One region of the Paenibacillus glufosinatiresistens genome, then DNA from elsewhere that is predicted to be linked to it. Evidence: riboswitches for the same ligand, from Rfam matches in the RefSeq annotation. Region 1 holds a riboswitch; each other region holds the start of a gene.
What was found. Region 1 has a riboswitch for cyclic di-GMP ahead of RBI05_RS17300 (glycosyl hydrolase). Riboswitches for the same ligand answer to the same signal wherever they lie in the genome.
Positions count from the first base shown of each region.

Region 2: another riboswitch for cyclic di-GMP. It lies ahead of RBI05_RS06820 (anti-repressor SinI family protein); the one in region 1 lies ahead of RBI05_RS17300 (glycosyl hydrolase).
Region 3: another riboswitch for cyclic di-GMP. It lies ahead of RBI05_RS07870 (transglutaminase-like domain-containing protein); the one in region 1 lies ahead of RBI05_RS17300 (glycosyl hydrolase).

Region 1 covers NZ_JAVFHT010000022.1:30,374-33,646, forward strand. The annotation lists gene RBI05_RS17290 (UDP-glucose dehydrogenase family protein) at 1-211, shown strand, start outside; gene RBI05_RS17295 (sugar phosphate nucleotidyltransferase) at 251-1,624, shown strand; cyclic di-GMP riboswitch class I at 1,762-1,842, shown strand; gene RBI05_RS17300 (glycosyl hydrolase) at 1,855-3,273, shown strand, end outside.
Region 2 covers NZ_JAVFHT010000004.1:60,712-63,984, forward strand. The annotation lists gene RBI05_RS06815 (2-oxoglutarate dehydrogenase E1 component) at 1-447, opposite strand, end outside; cyclic di-GMP riboswitch class I at 1,003-1,088, shown strand; gene RBI05_RS06820 (anti-repressor SinI family protein) at 1,116-1,268, shown strand; gene RBI05_RS06825 (YnfA family protein) at 1,405-1,725, shown strand; gene RBI05_RS06830 (helix-turn-helix domain-containing protein) at 1,839-2,183, opposite strand; gene RBI05_RS06835 (aldo/keto reductase) at 2,326-3,273, opposite strand, start outside.
Region 3 covers NZ_JAVFHT010000004.1:309,729-313,001, forward strand. The annotation lists gene RBI05_RS07855 (glycosyltransferase family 2 protein) at 1-503, shown strand, start outside; gene RBI05_RS07860 (GtrA family protein) at 496-945, shown strand; gene RBI05_RS07865 (class D sortase) at 971-1,615, shown strand; cyclic di-GMP riboswitch class I at 1,731-1,813, shown strand; cyclic di-GMP riboswitch class I at 1,848-1,930, shown strand; gene RBI05_RS07870 (transglutaminase-like domain-containing protein) at 1,945-2,751, shown strand; partial or broken rRNA gene RBI05_RS07875 (16S ribosomal RNA) at 3,197-3,273, shown strand, end outside.

The sequences.
Region 1 (3,273 bases):
CGATGCCGTGACGCTGCTGACCGACTGGAGTGTCTTCAAGGATATTGACCTGGCCAAGATGGCCTCCACCATGCGCCGCCCGATCCTGATCGACGGCCGCAACCTGTATACCAAAGCGCAGATCGAAGGCACCGGCCTGGAGTATCATTCCGTCGGCCGTCCGTCGCTCGGCGGTCTCAGCGGCTACTCGCCGATGGCAACCGCGCTGTAATTTATCCGCATTCACATATTCCAAGGGGAGGGTTCACTTATGAAACTGGTACTTTTGTCTGGCGGTTCGGGAAAACGGCTGTGGCCCCTGTCCAACGACTCCAGGTCCAAACAATTCCTTAAGGTGCTGCGCAGTCCGCAGGGCGAGCCCGAATCGATGGTGCAGCGCGTCTGGCGCCAGCTTGCCGAGACGGGACTCGCAGAGCATTCCTTCCTGGCGACGGGGCGCGGGCAGGTGGAGATGATTCAGAGCCAGCTCGGGCCGGAGGTGCCGATCATAGTCGAACCGGAGCGCCGGGATACCTTCCCTGCCATCGCATTGACCGCTTCTTATCTGTACTCGGTGGCCGGCGTGATGCCGGATGAGACCGTGGCGATTCTTCCCGTGGATCCATACGTCGAGGCTTCCTTCTTCGAGACGGTGGCAAGCCTCCAGCAGACGATGGACACCAGCGGAGCCAACCTGGCGCTGATGGGGGTGGTTCCGGAGCTCGCCTCCGAGAAATACGGCTACATTATCCCCGTATCCGAGGGCACGGCCGACGACGCCTACCGGAGAGTTAGCCACTTCCAGGAGAAGCCGGAACGCGCGCAGGCCGAAGAGCTGATCGGGCAGGGCGCGCTGTGGAACTGCGGCGTCTTTGCTTTTAAACTCGGGTATCTGCTGGATATCCTCCAGAGCAAGGGCCTTCCGCTCAACTACGAGGAGATGCAGAAGCAGTATAAGCTGCTGCCGTCCATCAGCTTCGATTACGAAGTGGTCGAGAAGGAAGAGAATATCGTGGTTCGCCCGTACGACGGCTTCTGGAAGGATCTCGGCACCTGGAATACGCTGACTGAGGAGATGGCGAGCAATCAGCTTGGCCGGGGCCTGCTGACGGAGGATTCCGCATCCAGCTGCCTCATCAATGAACTGGATATCCCGATCACCGTGATCGGCGCCAAGGATCTGATTGTAGCGGCAAGCCCCGATGGTATTCTGGTCACTTCCAAGTCCGAGAGTCCGCGAATCAAGGAAGTGCTGAAGGGCAGCGAGCAGCGTCCCATGTACGAAGAGCGGCGCTGGGGACACTACCGCGTCATTGATTATGTCAAATACGACGAAGGCAGCGAAGTGCTGACGAAGCGGATTTTTATCGGGGAAGGCAAAAACATCAGCTACCAGCTGCACCGCAAACGGAGCGAGATCTGGACGATTGTCAGCGGAGAAGCGAGCGTGATTCTCAACGAGCGGATGCATACGGTCCGCGCAGGCGATGTCGTCCGCATCCCGGAGGGGACCAAGCACAGCATTCTGGCTCTGACCGACGTCGAGCTGATCGAGGTGCAGAGAGGCTCGGAGCTTGTCGAAGAAGACAATATCCGGATTACGCTGGACTGGGAAGACATTGAACTCCAACAGTTCATCTCTTAGACCAAACTAACTAATTTAACCGATTTGGAGAACGTTCAAACAGGGCTTAAGATTCAATTTTGGCTTGGTATGTTCGTGAAGGGTTCAAGCGGTCGAAAAGATTGTCGATAAGTACGGTAAGAAGGGATTCTCCTTCCACAACGAAAAGGCAAACCTATCGCGAGGTAGGGACGCAAAGCCAAGGGTCTTCTCTATAAGAAGACAGCCTGGTTACCGAAAGGAAGAGTGAAATGAAGTCTTACCGTACTCGTCGTCTGTCCGTTGCCCTGCTGTCGATCGTCCTGCTGCTGTCCATGCTGCCGGTCTCGCCGGCAAGCCCGGGAAGAGCCTGGGCCGCATCGTCGCAGGACCCGGTCAACTCCGCTGCATCCCCCGCCGCAGTGAAACTGCTCAGCTACCTGAACGCCATCTCCGGCAAAGGAATTCTGAGCGGCCAGCACGATTATTTCGAGAGCCCCGATGAATACCTGAACAAGCTGCAGAGCAGCAGCGGCCAGTTCGCCGCGCTGCACGGCTATGAGCTCGGCGCCATTTCCGGCCAGAGCGAAGCCGCGGCGGCGGCCCAGCGCAAGAACATCGTCTGGAGCGCGACACAGACGTATAAGAAGGGCGGCATTGTCGCCATGACCTTTCACGAGAAGCTTCCGGGTACCAGCAATGACTGGGGCAATGTCCAGAAGTCGATCAGCCAGACCGAATTCAATAAATATGTAACGCCAGGCACGAGTCAGTACAACAGCCTGATCGCCGACCTGGACACAGCAGCCGTATCGCTGAAGAGCCTCCGCGATGCCGGCGTTCCTGTCCTGTGGCGTCCGTATCATGAGATGAACGGAGGCTGGTTCTGGTGGGGACAGAAGAGCAACTTTGCCGCCCTGTGGAATATCATGTATGACCGTTTCGTTAATTACCACGGCCTGAACAATCTGCTGTGGGTCTGGAGCCCGAACGCGCCGAACGCCTGGTCCGATCCGATCGAGAAGACCTATCCGGGCGCGGACAAGGTCGATATTCTGGCCCTTGATATTTACGACAATGATTTCAAGCAGAACTACTACAACAGTCTGGTCAGCCTGGCGAACGGCAAGCCGGTTGCCATTGGCGAGAACGGGGAAATGCCCGATCCGTCCGTACTGTCCGCCTCCCAGAACAAATATGTATTCATGATGAACTGGGGCAAATTGCTGAACGAAAAAAACACTGCGTCAACGATCAAGAACTTTATGAATCACAGCTATACGCTGACGCGGGACGAATATATAAATGTGGCCGAGGCCGCGCTGGCTGCAAAACCGGCAGCCACGCCGACACCGGCAGCAATGCCGACACCAACAGTCACGCCGACACCGGCAGCAACGCCTGCACTTGCCGCGCCCGCACCGACCGCGACCCCGAAGCCGTCGGCTACACCGACAGCTGTACCGGCTCCGGAGAGCGTTGCGAATCCGGTGACGGTCAATGGTCTTCAAGCCCAGTACTATGCCAATATGACCTTGTCCGGATCGCCGGTGCTGGTTCGCAGAGAGGACAAGATTGATATGAACTGGGGCAAGCTGTCCCCGGCGAGCGGCAGCGTTCCGTCCGATTACTTCTCGGCCCGGTGGACGGGTAAGATCAAGCCGAACTACTCCGAGACGTATACCTTCTAC
Region 2 (3,273 bases), on a different contig from region 1:
CCGCATCCGGTGGTAGGCATCCCAGGCGGTTTTGACGTCGGACGGGGCGTTCTCCCAGATCAGGGAAGCCGGCAGCGCGAGCAGATCCTCGCGGGTAAGGTCATAGGAAGAAGGCTCGATCGCTTTGGCCAGAGAATGGCGCGTCTCACGCTCCAGCGGATCAATATCGGCGGCCAGATGGCCGTAAATGCGGATGTTGGCAATCAGCTTCGCGGCCCGGACCGCTTTGAGCAGCCAGGCGGTGTCTCCGGCAACCATCTGTTCGGGCGCTCCGGCGGCTTGCGGGCCAAGAGGAGGCGGGCCGGAGACAGTGAACAACTCGCGGTAGCGGGGCTCAACGGTCTCGGGGTCCTGAAGATACTGTTCGTATTTCTCCTGAATATACCCCAGATTGGGTCCATGATAATTGCTCCAGATCGAATCGCGGTAGGGCTCTTGGGCTGCCATGAATACATCCTCCTTAACGGATGACTCCAGCTTCCGCCGGAGCTGTGGTTGCGTTTACATTGGTACAGACGAAGCATCGCTGGCCTTCGGTTAAGGCGGCGGCTGACGGGGTCGAGACCGCCGGGCCGGCCGGAGGCATACTGCCTCTCTGAAACGAAGGTTCTTGCCACATCCTATAATGCAACTTTCCCCCAGTACAATCAATTCTAACTTTCGGCCAATCCGTTCGCAAAACGGCATAGTTCTGCCTTATAGGCCATAATGCTTAGGAAATGAGCGGGAATGACAGGCGGAGACCTGAACCGAAATGCGACTACTTTCCCACTTTTTTTGAAGGAAGGGGTTTCAAACACTTGAGTTCAGGTTATTTTTTGTTTATAGTACCTATATACTACTTGCTAAGAATCTACATAACTGGGTTTTTGGTCGGTATGAAGTTTTTTCTCTCCGCGCAATCTTAACCTCCAAAATACGACACACATTCAGGCCATTATCTTGTACAATGTTAGTGATAGACAGTTTTCGAGATCTAAGCAGATCCTTGAACTTAAAGGGTCCAGTAAAGGGTAAACTTGCCGAAAGGCAGGGACACAAAGTCGCGGGTCTAAGGCGAACCATGCTACGACAGCCGGACTGCCTGGGGACATGAAATCTTAGGAGGAGATTTTTTGGACAAGTCCAACCAGGGGAACGTAGTGGAAACTCAGGCGGCAGATCTCGACATGGAATGGGTACACCTGCTTCTGAAAGCCAAGAAACAGGGCATTCGCGCCGAGGAAATTCGTCGTTTTTTCAATGATAGAACATTGAAGGCCATGTAGAATGCGTAATTCTGCATCTGGCAGCAGCAGAGCCTGGCGGCGCGGCGCCGGGCTTTTTTTATTTCATCTGTGAACCATTACCCGGATGACCGGGTCAGCGAAACGTGGCAATCGCTGTCAGGGAGGGAGAAGAGACGTGACTATCGTATTGTTCGTGCTGGCCGGACTGGCCGAAATCGGCGGGGGCTACCTGGTGTGGCTGTGGCTGCGGGAAGGCAGACCGCTCTGGATGGGGGCGGCCGGGGGCTTGATTCTTGTCCTGTACGGAGTAATTCCGACGCTCCAGTCGTTCCCTTCCTTCGGACGGGTCTATGCCGCCTACGGCGGGGTCTTCATTGTGCTGGCCGTGCTGTGGGGCTGGCTCGTTGACCGCAAAACCCCCGATTTCTACGACGGGGTCGGGGCAGCCATCTGCCTCATCGGAGTATCGGTCATGCTGTGGGCGCCCCGGGGCTGACCGGGGCGAACGAATAATGCCGCCCTGCTGTTCTCAATTAAGAACAGCAGGGCGGCATTATTCGGCTCCGATGGCTGATCGGCATCCCGGCCGGGCCCGGCCTCTGAACGCGGCTACTCGTCTTTTTGTTCCAGCCGCCATTTCTGATAATCCAGGAATTCCTTGAACTCCCGCTTGCTGACCCCCGATGACATCGCTTCCTGAATCAGGCGGAACCAGTCGGCGTCGAGCGGCTCCTCTTCCGAATCGGATAAGTTTCCATAGAGAAGGCTTTGGACGGAGACATCCAGGGCCTCGGCGATTTTTTCGATAAATTGAATCGAGGGGTTGGATTGAATATTGCGTTCTACATTGCTGAGGTACGATTTGGCGACATCAGCTTTGCCGGCAAGCTCGGAAAGGGAAAGCCCCTTCTCCAGACGAAGCTGCTGAATGTTCTGTCCGATGTTGTCTGGCACGGCGGATTCAGCCCCTCCTTGTTAGTGAGTGGATTAAGAGTGAGGGCATACGCTCTTTAATCCTATCCAGTATAACAAATTTGCATCTGTCCTCAAAGCCAAAATTAGCGAGGAACAGGCGCCAGGGGCCGAGCCTCGCCGGTCAGGGAAGACGCTGGCCGCGGGAGCTGACATAGAGGTCATACCACTCCCGGCGGGTCAGAACAATCTCTTCAGCGCCCCGGCAGGCCTCGATTCGGCGGGGGCTGACCGTTCCGATGACAGCCTGAATGCCGGCCGGGTGCGTCATCAGCCATGCGAGGACAATGGCTTCCCGGGTCGTTCCCTTCTCTTCGGCCAGCCGGGCGACCATGGCCGCCGTGTCGGCGACATGCGGCGGCTCGCCTTCCAGCGAACGTCCGCTGAACCGCCCTTGGGCAAGCGGTCCCCATGCTTGGAGCTGAATGCCGTTCGCGCGGCAGTATTCAATCGTCCCCTCCGGCATTCCATGTTCCGTCCAGGCGGGGCGGTTGACGCTGACTACGGCGTCCAGCCAGTCAAGCTTGCCGAGACTGAGGTGCAGCTGATTGACGATGAAGGGCTCGTCCGTCCCTGTGCGGAGCAGCCCGATCTGGGCGGCGCTCATATTGGATACGCCGAAATGGCGGACCCTGCCCGAAGCCTTCAGCTCCCGCAGCGCCTCGCCGACCTCTTCAGGGTCCATCAGCGGGTCCGGCCGGTGAAGCAGGAGAATATCGAGATACTCGGTGCCCAGGCGCGACAGGATGCCGTCTACGCTGGAGAGAATATGGGATCTGGATAGATCGAAGGTATTGGACAGATCGCCCGGCTCCATCAGCCGGATGCCGCATTTGGATTGCAGAATCAGCCGTTCGCGCAGCTCCGGCCGCTCCCGCAGGACCGTGCCCAGAATGGATTCCGCTTTGCCGCGGGTATAGATATCCGCACTGTCGATCATGTTGACGCCGATGGACAGCGCGGCCTCGACCGCTTCGTGCCCCTGCTTGATCTGCTCGGCTGTTGCCGGTTCCCGGTCCCACTCTCCGCCGAGCCCCATCGTCCCAAGCACGATGGGGCTTACGGCGATTCC
Region 3 (3,273 bases), on a different contig from region 1:
TGCTGCGCGGCCTTAAGGAGAAGAACCGGTACGTTCGCGGACTGGTGAGCTGGGTAGGCTTTCAGCAGACGAGCGTGGAATACGTGCGGGAGGAACGTTTTGCCGGGGAGACCAAGTATCCGCTCAAAAAAATGCTCCGGTTCGCCCTAGACGGCATCACCTCTTTCTCTCACAAGCCGCTCAAGATCGCGTCCTATATCGGCTTTGCCTTGTCCCTTTCGAGCTTTCTGTACCTGTTCTTCGTGCTGTTCCAGAAGCTCTTTACTTCCCGGACCGTCCCCGGATGGGCCTCGATTGTCGGCGTCAATCTGCTGTTCAACGGGATTATGCTGATGCTGCTGGGGGTAATCGGTGAATATATCGGCCGGATCTACGATGAGGCCAAAGGCAGACCGCTGTATATCGTGCGTCAGGAGACCGGATACGCAAGGCTGCCGGGTGAAGAGCGGGAGCTTCTGGAAGAGGACGGCGCTCAGGCAAGGGAGGAGAACGGCCGTGGCTGAGTTCAAGCGACGGGCCGATCTGATTCAATTCCTTAAATTCAATGCGGTCGGCGTGCTGAATACGATAGTGGACTTTGCCGTCTTCACCGTACTGAACAGTCTGGGTTTATTCTATACCGCGGCCCAGGTGCTGTCCTACAGCGCGGGCACGGCCAACAGCTTTATCTGGAACAAGAAAATAACATTTCGGGATCAGGAGAGTTCCCGGAACGACCGGTTTGACCGCAGCCAGCTGCTGCGGTTCATCATTCTGAATCTGTGCGTAATGGGACTCTCCCTCGTTCTGATCCGTTTACTGACCGATACACTGGGGATTCAAGTGCTGCTCTCCAAAGCGGCGGTTACCTTCATAACCGTCATAATCAACTTCTTCGGCAGCCGCAAATGGGTATTCGTCAAGCCGAAGGGGACGCCGGTCGGCGACCGGACGTCTTCGCAATAAGCGGACCGAGAAAGGAGCTTCTTCAATGCGGAAACTATCCTATCTGCTGATTGCAGCCGGAATACTGGTCTTGCTGTATCCGTGGGGCAACGAGCGTTATAACGACTGGCGGCAGGCGAGACTCCTGGCCGAAGCGGAGAGAAGCTTTGCCGATGCCGATACCGCAACTCCATCGCAGGGCAGCTCCGATCTGCGAAGCAAATATGAGGCCGTATCCCGGATTCTGCAGGAGGGGGAATTGGAAGAGCCGGAGGCATCTCCCGAAGCGGCATCCGAGGAGCATGCCATCGGGGTGATCGAGATCCCTTCAATAGAAGTGAAGCTCCCGATTCTTGAAGGAGCGACCAAAGCGAACATGAAGCATGCGGCAGCTCATGTGGCCGGGACGGCACCGCTCGGAGAGAGCGGCAACTCTGCCGTTGCGGCGCACCGGGCGCATACCAAAGGGCGGCTCTTCAACCGCCTGGGAGAGGTCAAGATCGGGGATTCCATCGTAGTTAAAGCTCGCGGGCAGATCTATTCGTATAAGGTCGTTGAAATCCGGCGCGTGCTGCCGACCGATCTTAGAGTGTTGGAAGACCGGGGCCAGGACTCCATGCTTACTCTGATAACCTGCGATCCAATGATTAATCCCACCCACAGACTTATCATCCATGCCAAAATGCCTTAATGCAGTAAAGTTCAGCCGGGTTTTTACGAAAAAAATATTAAAATTTGGAAGTTTTGTTGCTCGAAACTATTGAACGAGCTCTGCAAATATGGTAATCTATTAACAGAAAAGCTAAACACGATAACGGCAAACCTGTCGAAAGGCAGGGACGCAAAGCTACAGGGCCTTTCCCGCAAGGGGTGGCAGCCAGCTACCGAATGAAGAGGCTTTTTTTGTTGTTTAGATAAGGCTGCAACGATAATAGCAAACCTGTCGAAAGGCAGGGACGCAAAGCTACAGGGCCTTTCCCGCAAGGGGTGGCAGCCAGTTGCCGAAAGGAGTTTTATCAAATGAATAAGAAGTGGTACAGCGTGCTGCTCGCAGGCGTTATCGGCCTCAGCGCTCTCCCGTTCGTCCCGTCCTCTGTCCAAGCCTCCGCCGACTGGATGGATACTTCCAAGGTGAGTCAGGGAGTTGTCGGCGTCCAATATGATGTTACCCCGTCCGTCCGAACGAAAGTTATGATAACCAAAGACGGCAAGAGCTATAACTACACACTGCCGAGCGATTCCGAGGAATGGTTCCCGCTTCAGCAGGGAAATGGCTCGTATCAAGTCTCCGTACTGGAGAACACAAGCGGCAACAAATACAAATTGATCTTCTCCGAGACGGTGTCCCTCTCCCTGTCCAATCCGAATGCGGCCTATCTCGGCTCGGTACAGAACATCAAATGGGATGCCACCGACAAATCTATTCAGATCGCGAAGGAACTGACGAAGAATGCTTCGACAGACATGGACAAGGTGAAACTGATCTATAACTACGTAGTAGACAATATTAAATACGACTACACGCTGGCCGCCAACCTGCCGGCTGACTATATCCCCAACATCGAGAATACACTGAGCAGCAAGAAGGGAATCTGCTATGACTACTCGGCTTTGTTCGCCGCGATGCTCCGCAGCGTAGGCGTTCCGACCAAACTCGTGATGGGTAGCAGCGATTATGTGAAAGAATATCATGCCTGGAACGAAGTCATGGTCGGCGGCAAATGGATCACGATTGATACGACCGTAGACGCCGGGCTTGCCAAGAGCAAGAAGAGCGTCGCGCTGGCCAAGAGCAGCAGCAAGTACGCACCGGCTAAGGTTTATTAATCTTCTGAATAGTGAAGATGCTGAATAATGAATGAAATCAAGGACAAGCCCATGGAAGAGGGGGTTGTCCTTTTTTGTATAACGCGAATCTTAGGAATTTAATGTAATTAAATAATTTACGAAAAAGGGTTGCATTCAGTTAGTGGGCATGGTATATTCTTATTCCGGCCGATTGATCCTGAATCGATCGAATGAAACAAGATCAAAAAAAGTGCTTGCACAAAACGGTCGGACGTGATATAGTATAAGAGTTGCTGGTGCGAACGAGCATCGGCGATGAAGACGGTTTGATCTTTGAAAACTGAACAACGAGTGAGTATTAATCGAGAGTAACATCTCGTCAGATTCATCTTATGAGCAAGTCAAACGAACTTGTTCGTCCGAAAGGATCGGCTCAGCCGAGATTGATACCTTTCAGACGTTCAGCTCGACGAAGGTCGAGCCTTTTATGGAGAGTTTGATCCTGGCTCAGGACGAACGCTGGCGGCGTGCCTAATACATGCAAGTCGAGCGGATTCATTC